DNA from 4 places in the Thauera butanivorans genome. Region 2 is predicted to be linked to each of the others. Evidence: riboswitches for the same ligand, from Rfam matches in the RefSeq annotation. Region 2 holds a riboswitch; each other region holds the start of a gene.
The links. Region 2 has a riboswitch for cobalamin ahead of bluB (5,6-dimethylbenzimidazole synthase). Riboswitches for the same ligand answer to the same signal wherever they lie in the genome.
Positions count from the first base shown of each region.

Region 1: it holds a riboswitch for cobalamin, as region 2 does, so the genes downstream of both, cobO (cob(I)yrinic acid a,c-diamide adenosyltransferase) here and bluB (5,6-dimethylbenzimidazole synthase) in region 2, are expected to answer to the same signal.
Region 3: it holds a riboswitch for cobalamin, as region 2 does, so the genes downstream of both, ACNQFN_RS20610 (ABC transporter substrate-binding protein) here and bluB (5,6-dimethylbenzimidazole synthase) in region 2, are expected to answer to the same signal.
Region 4: it holds a riboswitch for cobalamin, as region 2 does, so the genes downstream of both, ACNQFN_RS04770 (GNAT family N-acetyltransferase) here and bluB (5,6-dimethylbenzimidazole synthase) in region 2, are expected to answer to the same signal.

Region 1 is NZ_CP183038.1:1,952,752-1,956,957, forward strand. It holds gene ACNQFN_RS09415 (methyl-accepting chemotaxis protein) at 1-1,335, shown strand, start outside; cobalamin riboswitch at 1,393-1,616, shown strand; gene cobO (cob(I)yrinic acid a,c-diamide adenosyltransferase) at 1,771-2,382, shown strand; gene ACNQFN_RS09425 (chorismate-binding protein) at 2,395-4,206, opposite strand, start outside.
Region 2 is NZ_CP183038.1:1,342,134-1,346,339, forward strand. It holds gene rnr (ribonuclease R) at 1-688, shown strand, start outside; gene rlmB (23S rRNA (guanosine(2251)-2'-O)-methyltransferase RlmB) at 681-1,445, shown strand; cobalamin riboswitch at 1,638-1,831, shown strand; gene bluB (5,6-dimethylbenzimidazole synthase) at 1,879-2,613, shown strand; gene ACNQFN_RS06505 (nitrate- and nitrite sensing domain-containing protein) at 2,753-4,045, shown strand.
Region 3 is NZ_CP183038.1:4,256,839-4,261,044, forward strand. It holds gene ACNQFN_RS20605 (DEAD/DEAH box helicase) at 125-1,714, shown strand; cobalamin riboswitch at 1,806-2,021, shown strand; gene ACNQFN_RS20610 (ABC transporter substrate-binding protein) at 2,223-3,188, shown strand; gene ACNQFN_RS20615 (FecCD family ABC transporter permease) at 3,185-4,206, shown strand, end outside.
Region 4 is NZ_CP183038.1:996,460-1,000,665, reverse strand. It holds gene ACNQFN_RS04780 (GlxA family transcriptional regulator) at 1-527, opposite strand, end outside; gene ACNQFN_RS04775 (YbfB/YjiJ family MFS transporter) at 511-1,869, shown strand; cobalamin riboswitch at 1,869-2,084, shown strand; gene ACNQFN_RS04770 (GNAT family N-acetyltransferase) at 2,241-2,753, shown strand; gene ACNQFN_RS04765 (ribonucleoside-diphosphate reductase subunit alpha) at 2,790-4,206, shown strand, end outside.

The DNA of each region.
Region 1 (4,206 bases), 610 kb from region 2:
AGCGTCGGCATCGCGCGCGAGGCGGTGCAGGTCAAGCTGCGCGTCGAGGCTGCTGCCAGGCACGCGCGGGAGCAGGGGCAGATGACCACGGCGGTGTTCGACGCCAGCAGTGCATCCACCGCCGCCATCGAGCAGGTGTCGCAGAGCGCACGGCAGATCGCCGAGTCCACCGCCGAGAATCTGCGCATCGCACGCGGTTCGCTGCACGAGATGCAGGACATCGCCGGCAAGATCAATTCCGTCAGCGACAAGGTGACCGCGTTCAACCACACCGTGGACGACCTGTCGCAGCGCTCCGAGAGCGTGAAGCAGATCGCCGTGCTGATCCGCGAGATTGCCGACCAGACCAATCTGCTGGCGCTCAATGCGGCAATCGAGGCCGCGCGGGCGGGCGAGGCCGGGCGCGGCTTCGCCGTGGTCGCCGACGAGGTGCGCAAGCTGGCCGAGCGGGTGAACAACGCGACCGCCGAGATCGTCGGCAACATCAACGGCATGCTCGAACTGGTGTCGGAGACGCGCAACGAGAACGAAGTGATCAATGCCGACGTGCTGCAGACGCGCGAAGTCGTCGACCGCTCGGCGACCCAGTTCGGTTACATGGTGGGCGAGTTCGAGACGACCGGAAGGCAGCTCGAGCAGATCGCCGCGGCGATGGGCTCGCTGGCGGACACCAACGTCAGCGTGCATGAGAAGGTCAGCGCCATCAATGCCCTGTCGCACACCGTCGCCGGGCAGATGGATGAGAGCGAGCAGGGTACGGAACAGCTTGCCAAGGCGACCGAAGGCGTGCAGGAACTGGTGTCGCGCTTCAAGACCGGGCGCGGGGCCTTCGACCGGATCGTCGAACAGACGCGCCGCTTCCGCGACGAGGTGCAGGAGCAGCTCCAGCAGATGGCCGCCAGCCGCATCGACATCTTCGACTGGCGCTACCAGCCCATCCCCGGCACCAATCCGCCCAAATTCCGTGTGGCATGGGGCGAGGAGTTCACCCGCCGCTGCCAGGCCTTGCTCGATGACAGCCTGGCCTCGACCCGGGGCGCCGTATTCGCCGTTGCGGTCAATGCAGACAGCTACCTGCCGGCGCACAACGCCAAATTCTCCCAGCCGCTGACCGGCAACTACGAGCAGGATCTGGTGGGCAACCGTACCTGCCGCAAGTTCGAAAGCCCGTCCGAACTGCGTGCCGCGCGCAATACCGAGCCCCTGCTGTTGCAGACTTACCTCCGCGATACCGGCGAGATCCTGTGCGACATCGCCATGCCGATCATGGCCGGCAGCCGCCATTGGGGGAATGTGCGCATCGGTGTCCCGGTCGAGAGCCTGCTCGGCAACTGAATCGCCGGCGCGCGCATTGCCCGCGGCACCGCTGCGGGCGTATAGTGCGGCCCGCATCGATCGGGAGCTTTCGCGGGCATTCGCGCGCGGAGCGAAACAGGAAGTCCGGTGAAGCGGGGGGGGGGGCGTGCCGCCCATTTTTCCCGCCATTCCGGCGCAGCCCCCGCTGCTGTAAGCCAGACGGCGCCGCCATTTCGACCACTGAAGCCTTGCGCTTCGGGAAGGCGGCGGCAACCGGATGAAGGCGAGCCAGAAGACCGACCCGTTCGACGAGACAGGTGAATGCCCCGGGGTGCGGGCGGACTGCCGATCGGTCGCGCGGGCCTGACAGCCCGCTTGCGCTTCGCCTACGCCGCCTTTGCGGCTTTGCCGCGCATGCACCATCGTCATTCTTCCCCATCCGGTTCCGACAGCGATGGCAAGGAGGACGGACCGATGGAAGAGGACAAGAAGCAGAGCCACAACGCGCGCATGCAGCGCAAGAAGGAAGTCGTCGATGCCGCCATCGGGCGCGCGCAGGAGGAGCGCGGCATCGTCATCCTGATCACCGGCAACGGCAAGGGCAAGACCACCTCCGCCTTCGGCACCCTGTATCGCGCGCTCGGCCACGGCCAGCGCGCCGGCGTGGTGCAGTTCATCAAGGGCACGCACGCCACCGGCGAAGTCATCTTCCTGCAGAAGCAGGGGCTGGACACTGCCGTCCAGTACCACGCCATGGCCACCGGCTTCACCTGGAACACGCAGAACTGGGACGCCGACAAGCGCGCCGCCGACGAAGCCTGGGCGCAGGCCAGCCGCATGCTGGCCGACCCGGCGCTCGACCTGGTGCTGCTCGACGAGCTGACCTACATGCTCAAGTACAACTACCTCGACACCGATCAGGTGATCGCCGCGATCCGCGCCCGCCCGCCGCGCCAGACCGTCATCGTCACCGGCCGTGCCGCCAAGCCGGAACTGGCGGAGCTGGCCGATACGGTCAGCGAGATCGCCGACCGCAAGCACGCCTTCAAGGCGGGCGTGAAGGCGCAGGCGGGCATCGACTTCTGAGCTGGCCAGCCGTCAGTTGGATGGCGCCAGCCGTGCCTCCAACCAGTCGCGCAGGCTGTTGATGAAGGCCCAGCCCTGCACGCGCGGTAGATCCTGCACGCGCACCACGGCCTCCACCACGCGGCCTTCGCGCAGGGCGACGGCGCGGCCGATGCCGGGCAGCAGGCCGCAGGCGAGGGGCGGCGTGACCCAGCGGCCATCGATCAGCATGGCGAGGTTGCCGAACGTGGATTCGGTGATTTCGCCGGCTTCGTTGTAGAGTACGGTGTCGAACACGTCCGAGCCCGTTGTGGGAGCGAAGGCTGCGTAGTGCGCGCGGCGGGTGGTCTTGTAGCGGCTGAATTCGCTGTGCGCCTGGAGAAAGGGGCGGTCGGCCAGTGCCAGCAGTACCGGCGCCGGCGTGGGAGCGAAGGCGGCTGCTTCGGCGCGGGCCAGGCCCTGCGCATTCAGCAGCAGGCGCACGCGCCAGGCGCCCTGGCCGTGCGTGCGGACGAGATCATCGAGGCAGGCCTCGATGCGTGACTCATCCCAGGGGTAGCCGAAGTGCGCAGCGGCGGCGCGCATGCGGGCGAGGTGTTCGTCGCGGTGGCGCAGCTTGCCGCCGTGCAGACCCAGGGTTTCCAGCAGGTCGAACGGTGCGCTGGCGCGCTCGACGAAGGCGCGCTTGGCGGCCCATTCGGCCCATTCGTCCTTGGCGCTTGCGCCCCAGACGATGCCGCTGCCGATGCCGCAGCGGGCATTGCTGCCTTTCAGTTCGATGCTGCGGATCGGTACGTTGAAGGTGGCGGCAATGCCGCGCTGGCCGTCGGGCGAAACGTAGGGACGAACCACGCCGACAGCGCCGCAGTAAATGCCGCGCGGCCCGCCTTCGAGGGCGCGGATCATGCGCATGGCTTCCACCTTGGGGGCGCCGGTGACCGAACCGCAGGGAAACAGCGCGGCGAACACGTCGGCGAGCCGCGTGCCGGCGCGGGTGCGCGCCACCACGTCGGAAGTCATCTGCCAGACAGTGGGCAGGGCTTCGGTGTGGAACAGCGCGGGCACGCGCACGCTGTGCGGCTCGGCGATGCGCGAGAGGTCGTTGCGCAGCAGGTCCACGATCATGACGTTCTCGGCGCGCTCCTTGGGGCTGGCGCGCAGCCGAGCGGCCAGCGCGGCATCTTCGTCGGGTGTGGTACCGCGCGGGGCCGTGCCTTTCATCGGCCGCGTCAGGATCTCGTTCCCGCGCCAGTCGAAGAACAGTTCGGGCGAGACGGACAGCACCTGTACGCGATCCTCGTTACCGTCGTTGGTGCCGCAGTCGAGATGTGTTGCATACCCGCCCGGCTGTGCCCGCTGCAACGCGGCGAACAGGCCACGGTCGTCGCCCGCCAGCCGTCCACGCAACTGTGCCGTGTGGTTGACCTGGTAGAGCACACCGTCGGCGATCGCCCGCTGGATGCGGGCATGGGCAGCATCGAAGGCGGCACGCGTGGGCAGGGTGTGCCAATCGACCACTGCTGCACCGCCCCCCGGTTCCCCGTTCCAGGGCAGCGGGGTGTCGTGGATGGCGAACCAGGCCAGCGGTCCGTCCGCTGCATGCACGGTCATCGCCGCGTCGAACGCGGGTGCGGCTTCGTAGCGCAGATAACCCAGCGCCCAGGCGCCTGCGCGGGCGGCGGCCTCGACCGCATCGAGCAGCGGACGCACCTCGTCAAGGCTGTGTGCGGCCAGCACCGTGCGAGGCTGGCCGAAGGCATGGCGCAGGCGCGGCGCGCTGCTGTCGCGGGGATCGGTGAAATCGATGAGGCTGGTCACGGCGAAGGCGCTGGGTCTCGTCAGGGA
Region 2 (4,206 bases):
GAAGGTGAGACGCACCCGCACGCGCAAGGCGAAGCCCGTGGCCGAAGCTGCGGCAGCCGGCGCTGCCGAGCCGGCCGTTGCCGAGGCATCGCAGGCAGCCGAAACCTCCGCTGTGGCTGAAGTCGCTGCTGCGCCCGAACTGAAGCCTGCTGCTGCACCGAAGCGGCGTTCCCGCACCAGCGCTTCCGCTACCCCGAAAACAGCGACGCTTCCTGCAGCCGAGGAGGGTGCCCGCCCGGCGCCGGCCAAGGCCACCCGCGCCGGCGCCAGCGTGCTCGACGACATCTGGCAGAAGGCGGTCGACCAGGAGGCCGCGGCGATCAAGTTGGCTGCCGAAGAGGCTGCGGCCACCAAGGCGCGCAAGACTGCCGCCGGCAAGGGTGGCAAGGCGGAGAAGAAGGAGAAGGCCGGCAAGAAGGACAAGGATGCTGCGGACAAGGGCAAGAAAGCCAAGACCGTGAAGGCGAAGACCAAGGCCGGCAAGGCCAAATCGACCGAGAAGGCAGAGAAGAAGGCGAAGAAGACCGGCAAGAAGGACAAGGCGGAAAAGGCCGGAAAAGCGAAATCGGCCAAGCCAGCGAAGACCGCCAAAGCCGCGGTTGCTGCCGAGCCGGTAGAATCGCGCGCCTCGAAACCGGCCGCGCGTTCTGGCGGCAAGACCTCCGCGAAGGAAAAACGCCGTGCCTAAGACGACCGCAAACACGAACACCAGCGCCGCCAGCCGGCTGATCTACGGTTTCCATGCCGTGTCCGCCAAGCTGCGGCATGCGCCGGACTCGGTGCTGGAAGTCCATCTGTCGGCCGACCGCAAGGACGCGCGGGTGAAGAAGTTCGTCGCCCAGGCCGAGGCGTCCGGCGTCCGCATGCTGTATTGCGAAGGCGACAAGCTCGATGCCATGGTCGGCACCCGCCGGCACCAGGGCGTGGTGGCGAAGGTCGATGCGACGCGGCGCGACATCAAGCTCGCCGACGTGCTCGACAGCCTGGAGGAGAACGCGCTGATCCTGGTGCTGGACGGCGTGCAGGACCCGCACAACCTCGGCGCCTGCCTGCGCGTCGCCGATGCGGCCGGCGCGCACGCGGTGGTCGCGCCCAGGGACCGCGCCGTCGGCCTCAACGCCACCGCGGTCAAGGTCGCCAGCGGTGCGGCCGACACCGTGCCCTACATCACCGTCACCAATCTGGCGCGCGCGCTGCGCGAGATGCAGGAGGCCGGCGTGTGGGTGGTCGGTGCCGCCGGCGAGGCGGAGAAGTCGCTGTACGACATCGACCAGAAAGGACCCGTGGCCTGGGTGCTGGGCGCCGAGGGCGACGGCTTGCGCCGCCTGACGCGCGAGACCTGCGACGAACTGGCGCGCATTCCGATGCACGGCAGCGTCGACAGCCTGAACGTGTCGGTGGCGAGCGGCATCTGCCTGTTCGAGGCGCGCCGCCAGCGCGGATGAGCGGTGGCGGCCGAGGGAGTCTGCGCTGCGGGAAGGTGGAACGGGCTGCGCGGAGCCGAGGGCGAAACTCATCACCCCCGGCGTGTGCCGCCGTCGATGGGTTTCGCCACCTTCCACATCCGGCTCGCCGAGCGGTGGCGGCGTACCTTGCCGGCCGCAGCTTGCCAGCCGCAGCGCGATTCAATACGCTTCACGTCTTTCGAGCTTCGGGGTGCCCGCGCCTGCGCGGGAGAATCGGGAAAGCGGTGCAAATCCGCTGCGTGCCCAGCGCCGTGAAGGGGACTGTCCGGGCAAGGTTTGCCCAGCCACTGGCCTGCAAGGGCCGGGAAGGCGCCCGGACGGGATGATCCTCAGCCGGAAGACCGGCCCCGAAGCGTCCAAGCAGCCGTCTGGTCGGCGGCTGCCCACTGCTTCACGCCAAGGGGACGACTCCGTGAGCAGCCATGCACAAACCATCCAGACCGATTCATCCTTCAGCGTCGCCGAGCGCGCCGCCGTTTACCGCGCGATCCATACCCGGCGCGACGTGCGCGGGCAGTTCCTGCCCGATCCCATTGCCGACGAGGTACTGGCGCGCGTCCTGATCGCCGCCCACCACGCGCCCTCGGTCGGCTTCATGCAGCCCTGGGACTTCGTCATCGTGCGTTCGCGCGAGGTGCGCGAGCGGATCCACCGCGATTTCCTCGCCGCCCATGCCGAAGCCGAACAGATGTTCGAGACCGGCAAGCGGGGCACGTATCGCAAGCTGAAGCTCGAGGGCATCCTGGAAGCGCCGCTCAACCTCTGCATCACCTGCGATCGCAGCCGCAACGGCCCGGTGGTGGTCGGCCGCACCCACATGCCGGAGATGGACATCTACAGCGCGGTCTGCGCGGTGCAGAACCTGTGGCTGGCGGCGCGTGCCGAAGGGCTGGGCGTGGGCTGGGTCAGCATCCTGCACCCGCAGGCGCTGCGCGAGACGCTCGGCATTCCCGACGGGATCGTGCCGATCGCCTACCTCTGCATCGGCCATGTCAGCCATTTCCATGAGCGCCCGGAGCTGGAATCGGCCGGCTGGCTCAAGCGCATGCCGCTGACCGAGCTGCTGCACTTCGATCGCTGGCAGGGCGAGGCGGACGAAGCGGGCGAGCGTTTCGCCGACGCCGTCTCCCGCGCCATGCCGACATAGCCGGGCCACCATTCCGCTTCTTCGGCCTTCGCGCAGCCGCCGCCCGGTATGGCGTGCACAGGCTTGCACGGCAATTGCTTGTCGTTGTCGCCATGGCCATTCCGGCTGCGGCGACGGCAACGAGGATTGCGGAGAGAGGATGAAGACGGCGCTCGCATTTCTGCTCGCAGCGCGCCGCTGCGAAATCGACGATCTCGAACGGCTTGCGCTCAGCTGCGAACTGGTGCAGGCGGTCAGTGAACTCGTCCACCAGCTCCAGCGGGAACGCGGCGCTTCCAACGTCTTTCTCGGCTCGGAAGGCGCCCGTTTCGGCCCCCAGCGCGAAGCGCAACTGCTTGCCAGCCGGGCTGCGGAGGCCGGGGTCCGGAGTTGGCTCAAGCGCCCGGAACTGGGCGGCGAGAAGTCGGGCGGCGCGGTGCATGGCGGTGCGCGCCTGCTGACGCGCATCGCGCTTGCACTGCATGCGCTGGATGGCTTGCCCGGGCTGCGCGGCGACATCGCCGCCCGGCGCTGCCGGCCCGATGCGTCGACCGCGCGCTACGGCGAGATCATCGCGGCCTTGCTCGCGCTGGTGTTCGAGGCCGCCGACGTGGCGGTCGATCCCGGGGTTTCGCGGCTGCTGGTGGCGCTGTTCAACCTGATGCAGGGCAAGGAGTTCGCCGGCCAGGAGCGCGCCCTGGGCGCGGCGCTGTTCGCTGCGGGCCATCCGGCGCCCGAGCGCGTGCAGGCCATCCTGCACCTGATCGATGCGCAGGCGCAGTGCTTTCGGCGCTTCGAAGGTTTCTGCGGCGACGAGGTGCTGCGTCAGTGGCGGGCGCTGCAGTCCGTCATGCCGCTGGCCGAACACGAGCGCCTGCGCCGGATGCTGCTGGCGTCGACGCTGGGTTCGGCGCTCGATCCCGCGCTGGCCGAGGCCTGGTTCGACTGCTGCTCGCAGCGCCTCGACCAGATGCACGAAGCCGAAGTGGCGCTCGCCCGCGGGTTGGGCGAATCCTGTGCGCGGCGGATCGCCTCGGCACGGACCGAGGCGCAGGACCAGGCTGCTTTGCTGGAGGCCTTGTCCACCGCAGCGGAGATCCGGGCGCCGCTCGACATGCTGATCGGTACCGAGATGGCCGGGGAGGGCGCGCCGGCAGAGCCTGCCCAGGGCGATGGGCCCTTCGGTCCGCAACTGCGGCGTTCGATCGTCGATCTGCTCCATGCCCAGTCGCAGCGCCTGCAGGCGATGAGCGACGAACTCGACGCGGCGCGTGCGGCGCTGGACGAGCGCAAGCTGATCGAGCGCGCGAAAGGCCTGCTGATGGCCTGCCGCGGCTTGTCCGAGGACGAGGCCTATCGCCTGCTGCGCCAGACCGCGATGAGCCAGGGGCGGCGCCTGGCCGAGGTCGCCGCGGCGACGCTGGCGCTGGCTCCGGTGCTGGGCAGGCACTAGGCGGGACGGCGCACCAGGGATGTGCAGGCAACTGTCGATGCTGCACTGCAGCAGTGCATCCGGCCTCGCCGCGTCGCCATGCAGCCAGCTGGCAAACCGATGAAATGCAAGGGAAACGAATCGATCCTGAAAACTGGCACGCTTGCTGCATAGGCTAGGGC
Region 3 (4,206 bases), 1.8 Mb from region 2:
CTTGACCGATCGACCGCGGCGGCTCCTGCAACGATCCGGCCGGCGCCCGCCCCGGATCTCTCTCCCGCCAGCCCGGATTGGTGTCGCCACGCATGCGCGACGGACTGGCGCCGGAAACCATCGAATGAATTCCGAAGTCGTCACTTTCGCCAGCCTCGGGCTGGCCGAACCCATCCTGCGCGCCATCGGCGAAGCCGGCTATACCTCGCCGACGCCGATCCAGGCCCAGGCCATTCCGCAAGTGCTCGCCGGCGGCGACCTGCTCGCCGCCGCCCAGACCGGCACCGGCAAGACCGCCGGCTTCACGCTGCCGCTGTTGCACATCCTGTCGCAGACCCACGCCCACCCGCATCCGCCCGGCCGCCCACGCTGCCTGATCCTGACGCCGACGCGCGAACTCGCCGCGCAGGTCGAGGAATCGGTCAAGACCTACGGCAAGCACCTGCCACTGGCTTCGCTGGTGATGTTCGGCGGCGTCAACATCAACCCGCAGATCGGCGCGCTCAAAAAGCGCGTGGACATCCTGGTCGCCACGCCCGGCCGCCTGCTCGACCACGTCGGGCAGAAAACCGTGGACCTGTCCGGCGTCGAGATCCTGGTGCTGGACGAAGCCGACCGCATGCTCGACATGGGCTTCATCCGCGACATCCGCAAGGTGCTTGCGCTGCTGCCGAAGAAGCGCCAGAACCTGCTGTTCTCGGCCACCTTCTCGGACGAGATCCGCCAGTTGGCCCACGGCCTGCTGCACGATCCGGCCACGGTCGAAGTCGCGCCGCGCAACACCACCGCCGAACGCGTCGACCAGGCGGTCTACATGATCGGCCAGAAGCAGAAGCGCGAACTGCTCGCCCACCTGATCAAGGAAAAGCAGTGGTTCCAGGCGCTGGTGTTCACCCGCACCAAGCACGGCGCCAACAAGCTCGCCGAATACCTCAGCAAGCACGGCATCGCCGCCGCCGCGATCCACGGCAACAAGAGCCAGGCGGCGCGCACGCGGGCGCTGGCGCAGTTCAAGGACGGCTCGCTGCCGGTGCTGGTGGCAACCGACATCGCCGCGCGCGGCCTCGACATCGACCAGTTGCCGCAGGTGGTCAACTTCGAACTGCCCAACGTGCCGGAAGACTATGTGCACCGCATCGGCCGCACCGGCCGCGCCGGCGCCGCCGGCAATGCCATCTCGCTGGTCGACGATGAAGAGATCAAGCTGCTAAGCGCGATCGAGCGCCTGATCAAGCGTCGCATCGACCGTGCCGTGGCCGAGGACTTCGTGCCCAGCGCCGGCGCCGAGGCCGCGCACGACGCCGACCACCAGCGCGAACCGCTGCAGCGCCGCGGCGGCCGCTCGGGCCAGGCCCGCAACGGCACCCCGTCCGGTGCGCCACGAGGCGATCGTGCCACCCCCGGCAACCGTGGCGCCGGCCAGGGCAAGCCGGGTGCCCGCCCGCAGCCGCGCCGCGGCGAGGCGGACGGCAACCGCGCACCGCGCAGCGCCGAGCCACGCGAAATCAACGGCAACCGCATGCAGCCGTCGCGCCCCGAAGTGGACGGCAACCGCATTTCCCACGCATCCCGCCGTGGCGACGTCGATGGCAACCGCGCTGTCGACAACCGCCGCGCGGACGTCGATGGCAATCGCGCCCGCCCCGGCCGCAATCGCCCCGCCGCGCCGCGTGCCGCGCTGTTCTCCGCCAAGCCGGGCAGCGGCAACCGCTGAGCACGAGCCACCGGGGCTGCGCGCTCGATCGCGCCCCCGGCCCGCGCGCGGCGGGCGCCGGCTTGCCAAACCCTGTCCCCTCACTTAAGCTTCGCGCGCATTCGATCCAGGTGCCCTGTGCCGCCGCCGTGCGCCCAGGGTGAAACGGGAAGTCCGGTGACGCCGCCTCCAGCGGCCATTCCGGCGCAGCCCCCGCTGCTGTAGTCCTGACGGATTCCGCCCCCCTGCCACTGGGCTTCGCCCGGGAAGGCTGCGGACATCCGGACGAAGGAGAGCCAGAAGACCGGCCTGGTCGATTGAAGGTCACTGCCCCGGGGTGCGGGCGATCACCGTCTGGCCTGGCCGTCCCGGCCCCAGCCTTCCGCTGTCCGTCCCTACCCCATGCAGGCCGATCGTCGCCGCACCCGCGCAGCCGCAGCCATGGACCAGGACACCCAGCACCACCACATCCCTTCTTCCCACGCCTCCAGGGCCGGCACGGTGCAAGCGCCCGGCATTGGCGCCTGAGATGGCCGTGCGCCTGCTCGCTGCGCTGCTGGCCCTGCTGTCCGGCTCCGTCGCCTTCGCTGCAGCCGGCGCGGCGCTGCCGCGCGTGATGTCGACCAACCTGTGCGCCGACATGCTGGTGCTCGGCCTGGCCGAACCGGCGCAGATCGTCTCGGTGTCGCGCAAGAGCCAGGACCCGCGCCGCACCGCGATGTACGAACAGGCCCGCCGCCATCCCGCCAACGACGGCAGCGCCGAGGAAGTGCTGGCCTTGCGCCCCGACGTCGTGCTCGCGTCGCGGCGCTGGCAGGCGCGCCACCAGGCCGCGCTGTTCGAACGCCACGGCATCGGGATCGTCACCGTGCCCTACCCGACCGACTGGAACGGCATCTTCGCCAGCACCCGGCACATCGCCGGCCGGCTCGGCCGCGCCGCCGCCGGCGAGGCGCTGGTGGCCGACGTGCAGGCCCGCATCGCCCACCTGCAGGCAAGCACGCATCCGGCCCGCGCGCTCTACCTGCGCCCCAACGGCGGCAGCGCCGGCGCCGGCACCTATGTCGACGCGGTGTTCCAGGCCGCCGGCGTGCGCAATCACGCCACCGAGTCCGGCCGCCGCGGCTGGGGCCGGGTCGCGCTGGAGGACGTGGTCGCCGACCCGCCCGACGTCTTCGTCGTCAGCAGCATGCTCAACGACACCACCTATGCCCGCTCCGGCTTCGCCCGCCATCCGCAGATGCGGACGCTGCTCGCCGAACGGCCGGTGGTGCGCATGGACGGCAACGACTGGGGCTGCAGCAACTGGCAGTTGATCGAGGCCGCCGAAGACATCGCCGCACAATTGGCCCGCCTAAGTCCGCCGGTCCCGATGTCCCGCAGCCGGGCATCTCTAAGCCGGGCGCCCCTCTCCCCTGTCGGAGCCGGGGGTGCAGAAGAAGCGGCAAGCGCCAGGCAGCAAATCACCGCCTCACCGGCACGGGTGCCGCAATGACGGCCGGCCAAGCCACATCCCGGCCCCCGCTGCCACGCACCAGCCAAGTCGCGCTGCCGCTCAATGGCCTGCTCGCGCTGGCCCTGCTCATGCTCGCGCTGGTCTCGCTCGGCATCGGCCCGGTGCAGCTGGCGCTCGCCGACGTCGCCGCCGCACTGCTGCCGGTCGGCGATGGCGCATCCGAAGCGCTGGCCCGCCAGCATGCCATCGTCGCCGAGATCCGCCTGCCGCGCGTGCTGCTGGCGATCCTGGTCGGCGCTTCGCTCGGCATGTCGGGCGCGGCGCTGCAGGGCCTGCTGCGCAATCCGCTCGCCGAGCCGGGTCTGCTCGGCATCAGCTCCAGCGCCAGTCTGGGCGCGGTGCTGTGCCTGTACTTCGGCCTCGCCCAGCTGACGCCCTGGCTGCTGCCGGCGGCGGCGATGGGCTGCGCCGCGCTGGCGACGCTGGTACTGTACCGCATCGCCCGCCGCGGCACCGGCAACCTGACCCTGATCCTGGCCGGTGTGGCGCTGTCCTCGCTGGCCGGCGCCTTGACTTCGCTGGCCATCAACCTCGCCCCCAACCCGACCGACGTCCAGGACATCGTGCTGTGGCTGCTCGGCTCGCTGGCCGACCGCAGCTTCGACGACATCCGCCTGTGCCTGCCTTTCGTGCTCGCCGGCCTGGCGCTGCTGGCCACCTGCGGACGCGACCTCGACGCGCTGTCGGTGGGCGAGGACGAGGCCGCCAGCATGGGCGTCAATCTCGCCCGCCTGCGCGCGCAGGTCGTCGTCGGCACCGCGCTGTGCGTCGGCGCCAGCGTTGCCGTGACCGGCGCGATCGGCTTCGTCGGCCTGGTCGTGCCGCACATGCTGCGCCGCGCGGTGGGCTACCACCCGGCGCGCCTGCTGGTGTCGAGCGCACTCGGCGGCGCGGTGCTGCTGCTGGCCGCCGACGTGGTGCTGCGGCTGGTCAGCGGCGGCTTCGAACTGATGCTGGGCGTGGTCACGGCACTGATCGGCGCACCCTTCTTCTTCGT
Region 4 (4,206 bases), 350 kb from region 2:
TCATCCACCAGCATGCGATTCACATCCAGCCGGGCCAGGGGAAAACAACGCTGGAGGAAATCCCCGAGCTGCCAGTGCGTGGTTGCGGTCCGTCCATCGAGCAGACCGGCCATTCCCAGCACGAAAACGCCAGAGCACGACGCCGCGACCTTGCCGCCATGGGCACCGTGCTCGGCCGCCATGGCGGCAAACGCAGCCATGTCCGGCATGTTCATGCGCTGGCGCAGCCTGTCTTCGCGATAGCGGTCGCGGATATTGCCCCCCGAATCCAGCTTCGGGTGGTCCAGGCCGATTCCAGGAATCACCACGACGGCATGCGGCTGGATGGCCACCCGGTCCAGGCGTTCGGCAGCGAGCGTCATGCCGCCCGACAGCGGAATCTGCCGGCGGGTGGACACCACCCGCCATTCCATGGGCTTGCGGCCTCGTGCCGCGGCACTGCGGCCCGCAATGCTCAACACATCCAGGGTCGCGCCGACGCTGGCAGCGAGCGCCCCCTCGGGCACGGCAATGACAAAGTCCGGCATGGTTTGTCCAAAATGGATTTTTCATTGTCATTTTAGACAATTGGACATCCGCTCGAAACCTTCTAGATTGGGCAGCGCCACGCCCGCTGCAGGGCGGCCCTCGATCACGACAGGACGGGAATGTGACATGCGACACTCGCCCAAATGCACCACAACGGCAATGCCGAATGCAGCATCGCTATGGCCGGCGTTCGGCCTGGGCCTGGCGATCGCCGTGGGCAACGGGCTGGCCCGCTTCTCCTATGCCCTGCTGCTGCCCGCCATGCGGGAGGACCTGGCCTGGACCTACGCCCAGGCAGGCTGGCTGAACACCGCCAATGCCCTCGGCTACATCCTTGGTGCGGCAAGCGGCTACTTTTTGCTGCGGCACGCCTCCCCGGCGCGTCTGTTTTCCTGGGGGCTATGGCTCACGCTGGCGGCATTGCCGCTTACCGGGCTGCATGGCTCGCTGGCGTCCCTGACCGCGGCTCGCGCGGCGGCAGGCATCGGCGCAGCCTGGGTCTTCTCCTGCGGCACCGCGCTGATAGCAGCGCGATATCCGGAAACCGATGGCCGCCGGGGAACCGCCATGGGCGTGTTCTTTGCCGGCGCCGGTCTGGGCATCGGCCTGTCGGGCCTGGTGGTGAATCCCTTGCTGGCATGGTCCGGCTCGCAGGGCTGGCCTGCCGCATGGCTGTGGCTGGGCGCACTGGCGCTGCTCCTGTCCGTCTGGCCGCTGAAAGAGGCGCTGAAGGTCCAGCGCGTTTCGAACGCCCCCGCGCGCGGCGCCCTGTCGCTGCGGGGCATGCGGATGGCGCTGCTGGGCTACTTCGCCTTCGCTGCCGGCTACATCGTTTACATGACCTTCATCCTGGCCTGGCTGCACACCCAGCATGGCTCATGGCAGTTGAGCACGCTGGTGTGGCTCGTGCTGGGCATCGGCGTGTCCTTGTCGCCTTTCGCATGGCGCCGCGCGCTGGAACACTGGCCGCCGGCGCTGACGCTGTCGGCCAGTTGCACCGCCACCTGGGCCGGTACCGTGATTCCGCTGCTGAATGCCCATGCGGCCGGCTTGCTGGCTTCCGCCCTGGTGTTTGGCCTGGGCATGTTCATCGCGCCGTCGGCCATCGCAGTGCTGGTACGCCAGAAACTCCCCGCGCCGCAGCTCGCCAAGGGCATGACGCTCTTCACGGTGGTGTTTTCAGTCGGCCAGGCGATTGGCCCGGTGGCGGCGGGCTGGATTGCCGATGAACAGACATTGCGCCAGTCACTGCTGTTCGGTTCCGGGCTCCTGCTGGCAGGAACGCTCCTGCCGCTGCTGGGGCTGGATCGGAAGTTTGACAGCCCGGGGGGCCAGGGCTAATCTGCGCCCCTGTTCATGGTTGCCTGCCGACACCGGCAGGCATGAAAAGGGAATCCGGTGCCGCGCCCGCGCGCGAAACCCGGAACTGCCCCCGCAACTGTAATCGGCGAGTCCTGCGCCCCCTCACGCCACTGGAACAGCAGCACGTTCCGGGAAGGCTGGCGCAAGGCGACGACCCGTGAGTCAGGAGACCTGCCATGCACATCACCTTCAACAGTTTGGGGCGGGGTGTCCCTGACAAGAGGCATGGCTCAGACCATTTCACTTGTTCGCTTTCCTGACGGCCGGGCAGCACCGCATGGCGTGTCCATGCGGGCGATGCGCCGCGTCCAGCCGCCGGAGATCCGCCCTGCCCGTACCGGATCTCCGCCATGTCAGACCTCGCTCGCCCCGCTCCTGCGCTGAGCCCGATGACGCGCTTCGGCCCCGATGACGCGCCCCGCATCCTCGCCCACCTGCTGATGCTCGACACCGACGACCGCATGCTGCGCTTCGGCCACGGCATCCGCGACGAAGGACTGGCCAGCTACGTCGCCCGCCTCGACTACGTCCGGGACCACGTCCACGGCCTGAACGACGCCCGCGGCGACATCGTGGCCCTCGCACATATCGCGATGCACGATGGCGACGTCGACTTCGGCCTCAGCGTGACGCGCCCATACCGCGGCCAGGGCCTGGGCCATGCCTTGTTCAGCCACGTCATTGCCATGGCGCAGCGCGGCGGCGCAGCACGCGTCCTGTGCTACAGCATCAGCCCCGCCGTGCTGCACATGGCCGGCCTCCACGGCTTCCGCCGCAGCGGCGGGAACCCCGCCGCACCGCTGGCGCTGCAACTGCCGAGCCCGGCTCCTGCCAGCCTCTCCCGCAGCCGCGCCGCCGCCTGAACACCTCCACACACTCACTTCCAGACAGGACATCCCGTGGACCGACTCCCCGACTCCCTCCATCGCATCGACCCGCAACTGACCGCTTTCGAAGTCATCCGCCGCAACGGCGCCGTGGTGGCCTTCGACCCGGGCAAGATCGCCGTCGCCATGAGCAAGGCTTTCCTCGCCGTCGAGGGCCGCCAGGGCGCGGATTCGTCGCGCGTGCGCGATCTCGTCGGCCGCCTGACCGAAACCGTCGTCGGCGCGCTGACCCGCCGCCTGCCCGACGGCGGCATGCTGCACATCGAGGACATCCAGGACCAGGTCGAACTGGCGCTGATGCGTTCGGGCGAGCACGACGTCGCCCGCGCCTACGTGCTCTACCGCGAACGCCGCGCCGCCGAACGCGCCGCGCAGAAGGCCGCCGGCATGGACGCCGCAGGCGACGCGCCGGTGCTGCACGTCGTCGATGGCGGGCAGCGCCGGCCGCTCGACCGCGCCGCGCTGCTCGCGACCTGCCGCGAAGCCTGCGAAGGGCTGGCCGACGTGTCCGCCGACACCGTGCTCGAACATGCGCTGCACAACCTCTACGACGGCGTGCCGGTCGCCGCCGTGCGCCAGTCGCTGGTGCTGGCGGCACGCACGCTGATCGAACGCGAGCCCGGCTACAGCCACGTCGCCGCGCGCCTGCTGCTGTCCGCGGTGCGCGTCGAGGTACTGGGCCACGAAGCCTCGCAGGCCGACATGGCCGCCCCTTCAGGCGGATACGTCAGTCATTTCACGCAAGCAATCCAGCTCGGCATCGATGCCGAGCTGCTCGACCCGCGGCTGGCCGACTTCGACCTGAGCCGGCTGGCGGCGGCACTGAAACCCGAGCGCGACCTGCAATTCGACTACCTCGGCCTGCAGACGCTGTACGACCGCTACTTCCTGCACGTGGAAGGCCGCCGCATCGAACTGCCGCAGACCTTCTTCATGCGCGTGGCGATGGGCCTGGCGCTGAACGAGATCGACCGCGAGGCGCGCGCGATCGAGTTCTACCTGCTGCTGTCCTCCTTCGACTTCATGAGCAGCACGCCGACGCTGTTCAACAGCGGCACCCGCCATTCGCAGCTGTCGTCGTGCTACCTGACGACGGTCGCCGACAGCCTGGAGGGCATCTACCAGTCGATCAAGGAAAACGCCATGCTGCAGAAGTTCGCCGGCGGCCTGGGCAACGACTGGACGCCGGTGCGCGCGCTGGGCAGCCGCATCAAGGGCACCAACGGCCAGAGCCAGGGCGTGATCCCCTTCCTGAAGGTGGTCAACGACACCGCAGTGGCGGTCAACCAGGGCGGCAAGCGCAAGGGCGCGGTGTGTGCCTACCTGGAAACCTGGCACCTCGACATCGAGGAATTCCTCGAACTGCGCAAGAACACCGGCGACGAGCGCCGCCGCACCCATGACATGAACACCGCCAACTGGATTCCGG